Regions from separate parts of the Nocardioides sp. LMS-CY genome, predicted to be linked through region 1. Evidence: predicted binding sites of a transcription regulator. Region 1 holds the regulator's gene; each other region holds the start of a gene.

Region 1 (4,584 bases):
CCGTGCATGTCCAGCTCCTCGGGCGACTTCGCCTCGTCCTCGTCGAGCGGCTTCGCCAGCGGGTTGTCCTCGGTCGGCCGCAGCTCCTCGGGCAGGTCGTCGTCGGTGATGCCGGTCGCCGGCTCGTGCTCGCTCTCGTCGTGGGAGTCGTGGTGGGAGTCGTGGTTGCGCATGACCGGGACGTACCCGCTCACACCAGCGGCAACCGCCGCTGGCTGCGGGGCAGCTGCTCGTACCCGCGGCGTACGGCGTGCTCGAGCTCCTCGCGCGGGTAGGGCCACTGCGCGGCGTCGAGCGCCTGGTCGACGGGTACGCCGCGGGTCGCCAGGTCGCGGATCGTCTCGGCCACCACGCCGATCGCGTTGCGCTGCTCCTCGACGAACTCCCGGTCGACCGGGGCGCCGTGCCCGGGCACGATCACCGTCGCGGCGCCGGTCAGGCCGAGCACGATGTCGAGGCTGAGCGGCCAGTCCATCGGGTAGCAGTCCGCGCCGAACCCGGGCACGCCGTTGCGGGCGGCGGACTCCTCGACCAGGTCGCCGGCCAGCACGACGTCGGCGTCGGGCACCCGCACCACGAGGTCGCCGCCGGTGTGGCCGCGACCGGGGTGCACGAGCTCGACCATCCGGTCGCCGAGGTCGAGCGCGACCGCGGAGGAGAACGTGTGGTCGGCCGGCACGATCGTGGTGCGCTGCACCTCGTCGCGGTGCGGGTCGTGGGGCTCGGTGTCGTAGAGCGTCTTGATCCGCTCGCCGGCGGGCAGCGTCCGCTCGGCGGCCACCTCGTGCGCGTGGATCGGGATGTCGCCGTACTCGTGCCGGAACACCCCGTTGCCGAAGGTGTGGTCGAAGTGCTCGTGGGTGTTCACGACGCCGACCACGCCCGGTGCCGGCAGCCCGGCGGCCAGGCGGCGTACGTCGTCGACGACGCCCCGGGCGGCCGGCTCGGAGGCGTGCGTGTCGACGACGAGCAGCCCGCGGTCACCGCCGACGAGCGTGACGTTGACGTCGAACCAGTCGTAGCGCGCGACCCAGACCCGGTCGGCGATCTCGGTGAAGCCCATCCCGCCAGGGTAGGCGGGCCCGGTGCCGCGGGATCAGCAGATGCCGGCGTGCAGCCCGCGACGGAGCATCTCGCCGAGCTCCGCGAGGTCGCGGGCGCGGCGCGGGAAGGCGACGGAGCGCTGGTGCGACCCGGTGACGTCCACCCACTGGAGCGTCACCTCGGAGGGGGAGAGGCGGGCGATCCGCACCCCGACCAGGTCGCCGGGGCGGGTGTTCGTGCCGAGCGCCACCGAGCGGCGCAGCTCCTCCTGGTGGCAGTCGTTGGCGTGCTCGACCGAGCGCTGGAGGTGGCCGCGGTTGAGGTGGTGCTCGCGGCTGCGGAAGTCGTCGAGCGGCACCCGCAGGTGCCTGTCCGGGCGGGCCAGCAGCACGAAGTTCAGGTCGAGGGAGACCACGTGGCGCATCTCGTCGCAGCACTCGCAGCGCTCGAACCCGGACCGGGTGAGACGGCCGGCGAGCGTGAGCGAGTCGCCGCGCGCGGATCCGCCGCGCGGGCCGAGGCCGCTGGTCAGGGTGAGCAGCGCGCTGCGCTGCGTCGCCGCCGCGCGGGCGACCGGTGAGTCGGCCAGGCACAGGAAGGTCGGCGTACCCCGGTGGTCGGTGAGGCCGAGCTGCTCGTCCTCGCCCACGGCGTGCTCCTCGCCCTCGATCACCAGGCTGACCGAGCCCGGACAGGCGAGGATGCTGCGGGCGTCGTTCGCGACCAGTCGAGGGTCGAGGTCTGAGCTGGGCTGCTCGGTCGTGGTCACCGTTGCTCCGTCCGGACGGAATAACTTAGGTAAGCCTAACCTATCTGAATACCGGAGGATGTCGCACCGGCGCTTCCACGATGTGGTGCCGCCGGGCGACGGGTACTCTTGGCACTCCGGCGGGGTGAGTGCCAAGAGGAGGCGGGCAGTGCAGGAGGAGCGCAGGCTGGCCGTGCTTCGTGCGATCGTCGAGGACTACGTCGCCACCGAGGAGCCGGTCGGGTCCAAGTCCCTCGTCGAGCGGCACGGGCTCGGCGTCTCGCCGGCCACGGTCCGCAACGACATGGCGGCGCTCGAGGACGAGGGCTACATCGCCCAGCCGCACACCAGCGCGGGCCGGGTGCCGACCGACAAGGGCTACCGGCTCTTCGTCGACCGGCTCACCACCGTCAAGCCGATGAGCGCGGCCGAGCGGCGGGCGATCGCCTCCCTCCTCGACGGGGCCGTCGACCTCGACGACGTCGTCCAGCGCTCGGTGCGACTGCTCTCGCAGCTGACCCGTCAGGTCGCGATCGTGCAGTACCCGACGCTCTCGCGCTCCACCGTGCGACACGTCGAGCTGGTCGCGCTGGCGCCCAACCGCCTGCTGGTGGTGCTGATCCTCAGCACCGGTCGGGTCGAGCAGCGCATCGTCGAGCTCGCCGCCGACCTCGACGACGAGGCGCTGGTCGAGCTGCGCGCGGTGATCGGCCAGGCGGCGATCGGGCAGGTCATCGCGGACGCCGTCACCGCGCTGGGCGCGCTCGTCGCGGAGGAGGCGCTGGCGCCGCCGGCCACGCTGGCCGTGATCGACGCGCTCTCCGAGGCGATGTCCGACCACCGCTCCGACGAGCGGATCGCGGTCGGCGGCGCGGCCAACCTCGCGCGGTACGGCGACAGCTTCGACTCGGCGGTCCGGCCCCTGCTCGAGGCGCTCGAGGAGCACGTCGTGCTGCTCAAGCTCCTCGGCGAGGCGACGACCGGCGAGCCGATCACGGTGCGCATCGGCCACGAGGGCCCCTACCAGGAGCTCGCCTCGACCAGCGTCGTCGCGGCGGGCTACGGACCCGGCGAGGAGGCGTTCGCCCGCCTCGGCATCGTCGGCCCCACCCGCATGGACTATCCCGGCAGCATGGCGGCGGTGCGGGCCGTCGCCCGCTACGTCTCGCGAATCCTCGACGAGGCCTGAACCTCCGACGGGAACAGCCCGGGAATCAGCAGAGCCAGTACGACCACGAAGGAACCCACTTGAGCCAGGACCTGTACGAGCTCCTCGGCGTCGATCGCGACGCGGACGCCGACGCCGTCAAGAAGGCCTACCGCCGACTCGCGCGCAAGTACCACCCCGACGTCAACCCCGACCCGGACGCGCAGGAGAGGTTCAAGGAGATCTCGCGCGCCTACGAGGTGCTGTCCGACCCGCAGAAGCGCGCGGCGTACGACCGCGGCGGCGACCCCTTCGGCGGCGCCGCCGGCTTCGGGCAGGGCGCCGGCTTCTCGTTCACCGACATCATGGACGCGTTCTTCGGCGGCGCCTCCGCCGGCGGCGGCCGTGGCCCGCGCTCGCGGCAGCGGCGCGGCCAGGATGCGCTGATCCGGCTCGAGGTCGATCTCGCCGAGGCCGCGTTCGGCGTCTCGCGCGAGCTCAAGGTCGACACCGCGGTGATGTGCTCCACCTGCCACGGCGAGGGCGCCGCCCCCGGCACCCACGCGGTGCCGTGCGAGACCTGTCACGGTGCCGGCGAGGTCGCCCACGTGCAGCGCTCGTTCCTCGGCGAGATCCGCACGCTGCGCCCGTGCGCGGCCTGCCGCGGCTTCGGCACGATCATCCCCGACCCCTGCCGGGAGTGCTCCGGCGACGGCCGGGTCCGCTCCCGCCGCACGTTGACGATCAAGATCCCGGCCGGCGTCGACACGGGCACGCGGGTCCAGCTCTCGGGCGAGGGCGAGGTCGGCCCGGGCGGCGGACCCGCCGGCGACCTGTACGTCGAGATCCACGTCGCCCCGCACGACGTCTTCACCCGGCACGGCAACGACCTGCACACGACCGTCACGCTGCCGATGACCGCCGCCGCGCTCGGCACCACGGTCACGCTGCCCACGCTCGAGGCCGACGTGGTCGACGGCGAGGAGCCGCGGACCGACGTCGAGACCAGCATCGACCTCGACGTCCGGCCCGGCACCCAGTCGGGCGCCGAGCAGGTGCTCCGCGGCCGCGGCGTACCTGGCCTGCGCGGCGGACGCGGCGACCTGGTCGTCACCGTGGTCGTCGAGACGCCGACCCGCCTCGACCCGCGCCAGGAGGAGCTGCTGCGCGAGCTGGCCGCGATCCGCGACGAGGAGAAGCCGTCGGGCCAGGCGCAGCCGAGCGGCAAGTCGGTCTTCGGCCGGCTCCGCGACGCCTTCAACACGCACTGAGCCCCATGTCGCTCCCCGTCCACCTCGTCCCGACGCTGGCCGGCGTCGCCGTCGGCGACGTCGTGACCGTCGACGGCGATGAGGCCCACCACGCGGTCGCGGTGCGCCGGCTGCGGGTCGGGGAGCAGGTCGTGCTCACCGACGGCGCGGGCAGGTCCGCGCGGGGCGCGGTCGGCTCGACCGGCAAGCGGGTCTTCACGCTCGAGGTCGAGACCGTGACGGCGCAGGACCCGGCGGCCCCCGAGGTGGTGGTCGTCCAGGCGATCCCCAAGGGGGACCGGGGCGAGCTCGCCGTCGAGGTGCTCACCGAGATCGGCGTCGCCCGGGTGGTGCCCTGGGCGGCCGCGCGCAGCGTGGCGGTCTGGAAGGGCGAG
Region 2 (4,584 bases), 2.2 Mb from region 1:
GGCACGGTCGTGCTGGTGGGTGTGCCGACCCCGGACATGAAGGTGCCGGACCTGCCGCTGATCGACGTGTTCGGCCGCGGCGGTGCGCTGAAGTCGAGCTGGTACGGCGACTGCCTGCCGAGCCGGGACTTCCCGATGCTGGTCGACCTCTACCAGCAGGGCCGGCTGGACCTGGACGCGTTCGTGACCGAGGAGATCGGCATCGGCGACATCGAGGCCGCCTTCGAGCGGATGCACCACGGCGACGTACTGCGCAGCGTGGTGATCCTGTGACCGGTCCGGGAACTGGTCCGGGATCTGCCAGGGTCGACCACGCGGTCAGCTCGGGCACCTTCTCCCTCGACGGGCAGACCTTCGAGGTCGACAACAACATCTGGGTGATCGGCGACGACGCCGAGTGCGTGGTGATCGACGCCCCGCACTCGGTCGCCGACATCCTGGCCGTGGTGGGGGACCGGCGGGTCAAGGCGATCGTGTGCACCCACGCCCACGACGACCACGTGCGGGTCGCGCCGGCGCTGCGCGAAGCGGTCAACGACGGGTCGGGCGCGCCGATCATGCTGCACCCGGCCGACCGGCCGCTGTGGGAGCTCACCCACAGCGACCACCTGTGGGACCTCGACCTGGCCGACGGTCAGGTCATCGAGGTGGGCGGTACGACGCTGCAGGTCCTGCACACGCCCGGTCACGCGCCGGGCGCGGTCTGCCTCTACGCCCCCGACCTGGGGTGCGTGTTCACCGGCGACACCCTCTTCCAGGGTGGGCCGGGCGCGACCGGCCGCTCTTACTCCGACGGGGACCAGATCTTGGAGTCCATCCGGGCCCGGCTCTTCGCCCTGCCCGACGACACGGTCGTGCACACCGGTCACGGTGACGACACCACCATCGGCGCCGAGCGAGCCGCGCTGGGCTGAGCCGCCGACGCTGCGGCGGTCCTGACGGGACCTAGGTCCCGTCAGGACCGTCCGTGCGGCCCTGCTGACGGCGTTCAGCAGTTTCTAACGTTCTGGGTGAAGCAGGACGAAGGAGTCCCGCCAACACAGGGAGGCGCACGATGCGCTCGGCATTCGACAAGTTGATCTCATGGACGGGACTGGCCCTCGCCGCCGTCCTCCTCATGGCCGGTGGCCTGCTCACCTGGGCGAACGTGTTCATCGGTGACCAGGTCGAGGCCCAGTTCACCCAGCAGGACATCGTGATGCCGGAGGGCGACGCGCTCGCGAGCCTCCCCGAGGCCGACGCCGAGGCCCTGAAGCCCTACGCCGGCAGTCCGCTGGACACCGGGCCCGAGGCCAAGGCGTTCGCCGACCACTACATCCTGGCGCACATGAACGCGTCGGGTGCGGCCCTCAACAACGGTGACCCCGTCACCTACGAGGAGGCCAGCGCCAAGGGTCGCGAGCTCTCCGCGGCCATCGCGGAGAACCCCAACGCCACCCAGGCGCAGAAGGACGAGGCCCAGGCGTGGATGGACCTGCGTGAGTCGCTCTTCATGGGCAACACCCTCCGCGGCCTGCTCCTCTACGGCTACGCGTTCGCGACCGTCGGCACCATCGCCGGCATCGCCGCCATCGCCGCCTTCGCCGGAGCAGCGGTCCTGCTGGTCCTCTTCGGCTTCGGTATCTGGCACGCCCGCCAGGCCCGTCGCGTCGAGGCCGAGGGGCAGCCGGTCCCGCAGGTCGCCTGACCGCCCACGACCCGAGTCTCCCGGGAGCCAGTCGGCTCCCGGGAGATTCGTCTGTCGGCGTCGATCAGAAGGGCTCCACCAGCAGCGCCGTGCCCTCGCCGGCCACCCGGGTGAGCACGATCGTCGCCTCGCCGTCCCCGCGCAGGTCGAGGCGCTTGCGCAGCTGGTCGGGGACGACGTCGACGCCCCGCTTCTTGATCGTGAGCCGCCCGATGCCGCGCTCGCGGATCGCCGCCCGCAGCTGCTTCTCGCGGTAGGGGAGCTCCTCGACGACCCGGTAGCCGCGCGCGAACGGCGTCCGGTACGACGCGTCGGAGGTGACGTAGGCGATGTGCTCGTCGACGAGGCCGCCGTCGACGCCCGCGGCGACGGCGGTGACGAGTCCGGCCCGGATCACGGCGCCGTCCGGCTCGTAGAGGAAGGCACCGACCACGCGGACGTCGGCCCCGGGGTCGTCCTCGTCGGTGAGCGTGGCCAGTCCGGTCTCGGCGATCACCGTCGCCCGGCGGGCACAGGTCGCCAGCCGACCGGACCAGAGTGCGGCCTCCTTGACCTCGCCCCGGTCGCTGACCCACTCGGCCTCGACGCCGGGCGGCAGCAGGTCGTGGGGGATCCCCGGCGCGACCTTCACGCAGGAGTCGCGCGCGAGCAGCCGCTCGACGAACGACCACGGCGGCGTCCAGCCGTCGACGTCGAACGTGCGGCCGCGGGCGCCCCGCCGGGCCGGGTCGGCGAAGGCGACGTCGAACGGCGTGGTGTCGACCGTCGTCGCGTCGGCGACCGTCACCGCACCCGGGAGACCGAGCGCCTCCAGGTTGGCCCGGGCGACCTCCACGCGGACCGGGTCGAGATCGACCCCGGCGCAGACCAGGCCGACGCGGGCCGCCGCGAGCAGGTCGCCGCCGATGCCGCAGCCGAGGTCGATGAGCGTGGTGGCCGAAGCGGCCGCCAGCCGGGCGGCGCGGTGCTCGGCCACGCGCGGCCGGGTCGCCTGCTCCAGGCCGTCGGGCGTGAAGTACATCCGGTCGGCGAGGTCGCCGAACTTCGCCCGGGCCCGCACCCGCAGGGTGACCTGGGTCAGCGCCGCCGCGACGTGTGCCGGCTCCGCCGTACGGCGCAGCCTGGTCTGCGTGGCGAGGGAGTCGCCCGAGGCGCGCAGCTCGCCTGCCGCCGCGTCGAGCAGGCGCTGGCCGTCGTCGGTGAGCAGCCACCGGAACGCGTCGAGATCCACGGTCCGATCCTGTCAGTGCGGGGTAACGCTGGCACTCAGTTGGGGTGAGTGCTAGTTTCTGATCTGGCACTCTCCTCGTGAGTGTGCCAGCGCCTGTGAACCGGTGCGACCCCCGCGACGGCGTACCGGACCCGCAGGCACCAGACGTGCACCACCCACCATCGAAGTGCCAGAAAGTGGAGGTCGACATCGTGTCGGTCAACATCAAGCCTCTCGAGGACCGGATCGTCGTCAAGCCGCTCGACGCTGAGCAGACCACGGCCTCCGGCCTGGTCATCCCGGACACCGCCAAGGAGAAGCCCCAGGAGGGTGAGGTCCTGGCGATCGGTCCGGGTCGCATCGACGACAACGGCAACCGCGTCCCGCTCGACGTCAGCGTCGGCGACAAGGTCATCTACAGCAAGTACGGCGGCACCGAGGTCAAGTACGCCGGCGAGGAGTACCTCATCCTCTCCGCGCGCGACGTACTGGCTGTCGTTTCCTGATTTCCCTCGGGTCGTCCGCCTCTCAGGGGTCTGTAGCCCCTCCTGAGGCGGACGACCCGATCTTCGTTGAGAGGAGAGTCATGCCGAAGATCCTGGAGTTCGACGAGAACGCCCGCCGCAAGCTCGAGCGCGGCGTCGACGCGCTCGCCAACGCCGTCAAGGTGACGTTGGGCCCGAAGGGCCGCTACGTCGTCCTGGACAAGAAGTGGGGCGCCCCGACCATCACCAACGACGGCGTGACCGTCGCGCGTGAGGTCGAGCTGGACGACCCGTTCGAGAACCTCGGTGCGCAGCTCACCAAGGAGGTCGCCACCAAGACCAACGACATCGCCGGCGACGGCACCACCACCGCCACCGTGCTCGCGCAGGCGATGGTCCACGAGGGCCTGCGCGCGGTCGCGGCCGGCGTGAACCCGATGGGTCTCAAGCGGGGTATGGACGCCGCGGCCGAGGCCGTCGGGGACGCGCTGAAGGAGGCCGCCCGCGAGGTCGAGTCCGTCGAGGACATGGCCTCGGTCGCGACGATCTCGAGCCGCGACAGCGTGATCGGCGACCTGCTCTCGCAGGCCTTCGACAAGGTCGGCAAGGACGGTGTCATCACCGTCGAGGAGTCCAACACCATGGGCACCGAGCTCGACTTCACCGAGGGCATGCAGTTCGACAAGGGCTACATCAGCCAGTACTTCGTCAGCGACCCCGAGCGGATGGAGGCCGTCCTCGACGACCCGTACATCCTGCTGCACCAGGGCAAGATCTCGGCCGTCGCCGAGCTGCTCCCGCTGCTGGAGAAGGTCATCGCCGCCGGCAAGCCGCTCTTCATCCTCGCCGAGGACGTCGAGGGTGAGGCGCTGTCGACCCTGGTCGTCAACAAGATCCGCGGCACGTTCAACGCCGTCGCGGTGAAGAGCCCGGCGTTCGGTGACCGTCGCAAGGCGATGATGCAGGACATCGCGACCCTGACCGGCGGTCAGGTCGTCGCCCCCGAGGTCGGCCTCAAGCTCGACCAGGTCGGTCTCGAGGTGCTCGGCCAGGCCCGCCGCGTCGTGGTGACCAAGGACAACACCACGATCGTCGACGGCGCCGGCGACTCCGCCGAGGTCGAGGGCCGGGTCAACCAGATCAAGGCCGAGATCGAGTCCACCGACTCCGACTGGGACCGCGAGAAGCTCCAGGAGCGCCTC
Region 3 (4,584 bases), 1.1 Mb from region 1:
GCAGCACGAACCTCACGCCGGCTCCTCCGCATGCACGACCGTCGAGCGCACCTCGACGGCACCCTCGCCGTCCGCGAGGACACCGCAGACCTCGAGCAGGTCGTCGAGGTCGTCGCTGTCGACGACGTAGTAGCCGGTCAGCTGCTCCACGGTCTCGGCGTACGGCCCGTCGGTCACGGCGACACCGGAGTCGATACGCCGGACCACCTTGGCCGTGCTGGAGTGGGTCAGCTCGGCGCCACCGGTCACCGTGTGCCCGCGCTCGGCGAGCAGGCGGGCGAACTCGCCGTGCTTGGCGTACATGGCGGCCCGCTCCTCCTCGGTGGCGGCCGCCCAGGTGCTCTCGTCTCCCGGGAGCAGGACGACGTACGTGGTCATGGCAGATCCTCTCGTCTGTTGATGAGTCTGGCACTGCGATGACGGGTGACGGGTGGCCGAATCGACAGTCCGTCCGAACCCGGCGGCCGGGGATGGCCTCGGCATACTGACGCCATGACCCGACCACCGCGGACCCGCCCCACGCTGGAGGAGGTGGCCGCGCGTGCCGGAGTCGGCCGCGGCACGGCCTCGCGGGTGATCAACGGCGGCGAGAAGGTCTCCGAGCGGGCCCGCCTCGCCGTGGAGCAGGCGATCGCCGAGCTCGGCTACGTGCCGAACGCCGCCGCCCGCGCCCTCGTCACCCGGCGCACCGACGCGATCGCGCTGGTCATCGCGGAGTCGGAGGAGCGCGTCTTCGGGGAGCCGTTCTTCGCCGGCGTCATCCGCGGCATCGGCTCTGCGCTCGCCGCGGCGGACCGGCAGCTGGTGCTGCTGTTCGCCCAGGCCTCGCAGCGCCGCGGCGCGCTCGACGAGTACCTCACCCGCCAGCACGTCGACGGCGTCCTCCTGCTCTCGCTCCACGACGACGACGAGCTGCCCGAGCGGATCCGCGCGCACGGCGTACCCGTCGTGGTCGGCGGCCGGTCGGGAGCCGACGTCGCCACCGACTTCGTCGACGTCGACAACGTGCAGGGTGCCCGGCTCGCGGTCGAGCACCTGCTCGGCCTCGGCCGCCGTCACGTCGCCACCATCGCCGGGCCCGCCGACATGGTGGCCGGCCGCTTCCGCTACGAGGGGTACGCCGCCGCGCTGGCCGCGGCCGGGCGCGCGGTCGACCGGCGCCTGGTGGCGCGCGGCGACTTCGGCCAGGCCAGCGGCGAGCTGGCGATGCGCGAGCTGCTCGCCGGGGGCGAGGTCGACGCCGTCTTCTGCGCCAACGACCTGATGGCGGCCGGGGCGCTGCGGGCACTGGCCGCGGCGGGCCTGCGGGTGCCCGGGGACGTCGCGGTCGTCGGCTTCGAGGACGCCCCGATCGCACAGTCGACCACCCCGCCGCTCACGACCGTGCACCAGTCGCCGGAGGAGATGGGGCGCGAGATGGCCGCGATGGTCCTCGACGCCACCCGTGCTCCGGGGCCCCCGCTGCCGGGCCGGATGCTCCCCACGAGCCTGGTGGTCCGCGACAGCGCCTGACCGAGCGGGCGGCCCGCGAAGTCATCTAGTGTCCCCGTCATGACCGACCGGCCGCTCGTCCTGCTCGTCACCTGCTCGGGCCTGCCCGAGGGGGAGTACGGGCACGAGGCGCTCGACGCCGCGCTGCGCGAGCGCGGGCTCGACGCGCGCTGGGTCGTGTGGGACGACCTGGCCGTCGAGTGGTCCGACGCCGCGGTGATCGCGGTGCGCTCGACGTGGGACTACGACACCCGGGCCGGAGAGTTCCTCGGCTGGGCCTCCGGGCTGGGTCCGGCGCTGCTCAACGGCGCCCGGGTCTTCCGCTGGAACACCGACAAGCGCTACCTGCTCGACCTCCAGGAGGCCGGGCTGCCCGTCGTGCCGACCGCGGCCGCCGACACGGTCGAGGAGGTCCGGGCACTGGCGGCCCGGCACCAGGTCGCGGTCGTCAAGCCGCGGGTCGGCGCCGGCGGCCGCGGGCTCGAGCTGCTGCGGGAGCCGGCGGCCTGGGAGCCGGACGGGGCGGGGCACGGCCCCTGGGTCGTGCAGCCGCTGGTCGACTCGATCCACCACGACGGTGAGACGTCGGTCTTCGTGATCGCCGGGCGCGCCGTGAGCCAGGTCGACAAGCTGCCCGGAACCTCCGACATCCGGGTGCACGAGGAGTTCGGCGGTACGTCGCGGGCCGTGCCCCTCGCCCCGGACGCCGCCCTGCTGGCGACGGAGGCGGTCGCGACCGTCGCCGGCCTGCTGGGCGAGGAGATCGTCTACGGCCGGGTCGACATGATGCGCCACCGCGGCCGGCTGGTCGTCAGCGAGGTCGAGCTCACCGAGCCGGGCCTCTACCTCGACGTGCTGCCCGACAACGCGGCGCCGTTCGCCGACATGGTCGCGGAGCGGGCGGGCCGGCGTACCGCGGCCGGCTGAGGCGCGCGGCGCGGGCGCCCGTGCCTCGCCCATCAGCCCCAGCCCCGGCGCTCGTGCCTCGCGCCGCGGCTGCCCTTGGTTTCGACGCGCGGTCACGCCCTCGCAAGCTCGGGCGTGCGCTTGCTCAACCCGATCGGTCCCAGCCCGGGCGCTCGTGCCTCGCGCCCGGGCTGCCGATCGCCTTGCACTCGGCAGGGGCGAGTGCTAAACATGAGGCTGGCACTCTCGACCTGAGAGTGACAAACCGGAACGGCGACGTTGAGGTCCTCATGCCCGGCGAGAAATGGTTCGTCGGGGGCGGGGTCCGTCCGTCGCGGGCAACCCGCCGCTTCCGGATACGAACTTCCGATGCGAAGGAATCGCAGGAGTTATGCCGAAGCTGATTGCATTCGACGAGGAGGCCCGGCGCGGCCTCGAGCGTGGCATGAACACGCTCGCTGACGCCGTCAAGGTCACCCTCGGTCCCAAGGGCCGCAACGTCGTACTCGAGAAGAAGTGGGGCGCCCCCACGATCACCAACGACGGTGTGAGCATCGCCAAGGAGATCGAACTCGAGGACCCCTACGAGAAGATCGGCGCCGAGCTGGTCAAGGAGGTCGCCAAGAAGACCGACGACGTGGCCGGTGACGGCACCACCACGGCGACGGTCCTCGCGCAGGCGATGGTCCGCGAGGGTCTGCGCAACGTGGCCGCGGGTGCCAACCCGATGGGCCTCAAGCGCGGCATCGAGGCCGCCGTCTCCGCCGTGTCCGAGCAGCTGCTCGGCATGGCCAAGGACGTCGAGACCAAGGAGCAGATCGCGTCGACCGCGAGCATCTCCGCCGCTGACACCACCGTCGGCGAGATCATCGCCGAGGCGATGGACAAGGTCGGCAAGGAAGGCGTCATCACCGTCGAGGAGTCGAACACCTTCGGGCTCGACCTCGAGCTCACCGAGGGCATGCGCTTCGACAAGGGCTACATCTCGGCGTACTTCGTCACCGACCCGGAGCGCATGGAGACGGTCCTCGAGGACCCCTACATCCTGATCGCGAACCAGAAGGTCTCGTCGGTCAAGGACCTGCTCCCGCTGCTGGAGAAGGTCATGCAGTCGGGCAAGCCGCTGCTGATCCTGGCCGAGGACGTCGACGGCGAGGCGCTGTCCACGCTGGTCGTCAACAAGATCCGTGGCACCTTCAAGTCCGTCGCCGTCAAGGCCCCGGGCTTCGGTGACCGCCGCAAGGCCATGCTGCAGGACATCGCGATCCTGACCGGTGGCCAGGTCATCTCCGAGGAGGTCGGCCTGAAGCTGGAGTCGACCGGCATCGAGCTGCTCGGCCAGGCCCGCAAGGTCGTCATCACCAAGGACGAGACCACCATCGTCGAGGGTGCGGGCGACGCCGACCAGATCGCCGGTCGCGTCAACCAGATCCGCGCCGAGATCGAGAAGTCGGACTCCGACTACGACCGCGAGAAGCTCCAGGAGCGCCTCGCCAAGCTGGCCGGCGGCGTGGCCGTCATCAAGGTCGGCGCGGCCACCGAGGTCGAGCTCAAGGAGCGTAAGCACCGCATCGAGGACGCCGTTCGCAACGCGAAGGCGGCCGTCGAGGAGGGCATCGTCGCCGGCGGTGGCGTCGCCCTGGTGCAGGCGTCGGCGACGGCGTTCGACAAGCTCGACCTGTCGGGCGACGAGGCCGTCGGCGCCAACATCGTGCGCGTGGCGACCGAGGCTCCGCTCAAGCAGATCGCGGTCAACGCCGGTCTCGAGGGCGGCGTCGTGGCGGAGAAGGTGAAGGGCCTCGCGGCCGGTCACGGTCTCAACGCCGCCACCGGCGAGTACGTCGACATGATCGGCGAGGGCATCATCGACCCGGCCAAGGTGACCCGCAGCGCGCTGCAGAACGCCGCCTCCATCGCGGCGCTCTTCCTCACCACCGAGGCCGTCGTGGCCGACAAGCCGGAGAAGGCCGCCCCGATGGGCGACCCGACCGGCGGCATGGGCGGCATGGACTTCTGAGCACCCCTGACCCGGGCCAGCTTGCTGGCCCGGGTCAAGCCAGGTGCCAGGTTGAGGAGCGTCGGCAGGGATCGCGCGCCAGCGCGAGACCTGCGACGCGTCTCGAAACCCAGTCGCCGGCGCTGCCCGACAGCACGAAGCAACACCCGAACGGCCCCGGTCCCACGAGG

The links. Region 1 encodes HrcA, which represses chaperone genes, less so after heat shock. Its sites were predicted from a motif close to TTGGCACTCGNNNNNNNCGAGTGCCAA; they were not measured.
Region 2: a site for HrcA is predicted at 2,947-2,973, ahead of groES (co-chaperone GroES). Genes of this name have one in related genera too.
Region 3: a site for HrcA is predicted at 2,600-2,626, ahead of groL (chaperonin GroEL). Genes of this name have one in related genera too.

What each region holds. Positions count from the first base shown of each region.
Region 1 is NZ_CP076104.1:3,608,417-3,613,000, reverse strand. It holds gene KM427_RS17270 (hypothetical protein) at 1-173, opposite strand, end outside; gene KM427_RS17265 (MBL fold metallo-hydrolase) at 191-1,063, opposite strand; gene KM427_RS17260 (hypothetical protein) at 1,097-1,813, opposite strand; gene hrcA (heat-inducible transcriptional repressor HrcA) at 1,962-2,981, shown strand; gene dnaJ (molecular chaperone DnaJ) at 3,041-4,210, shown strand; gene KM427_RS17245 (16S rRNA (uracil(1498)-N(3))-methyltransferase) at 4,216-4,584, shown strand, end outside.
Region 2 is NZ_CP076104.1:1,446,412-1,450,995, forward strand. It holds gene KM427_RS06900 (S-(hydroxymethyl)mycothiol dehydrogenase) at 1-273, shown strand, start outside; gene KM427_RS06905 (MBL fold metallo-hydrolase) at 270-914, shown strand; gene KM427_RS06910 (hypothetical protein) at 1,055-1,687, shown strand; gene KM427_RS06915 (class I SAM-dependent methyltransferase) at 1,752-2,918, opposite strand; gene groES (co-chaperone GroES) at 3,110-3,403, shown strand; gene groL (chaperonin GroEL) at 3,484-4,584, shown strand, end outside.
Region 3 is NZ_CP076104.1:4,676,717-4,681,300, reverse strand. It holds gene KM427_RS22180 (YciI family protein) at 1-16, opposite strand, end outside; gene KM427_RS22175 (YciI family protein) at 13-378, opposite strand; gene KM427_RS22170 (LacI family DNA-binding transcriptional regulator) at 493-1,512, shown strand; gene KM427_RS22165 (ATP-grasp domain-containing protein) at 1,552-2,418, shown strand; gene groL (chaperonin GroEL) at 2,789-4,414, shown strand.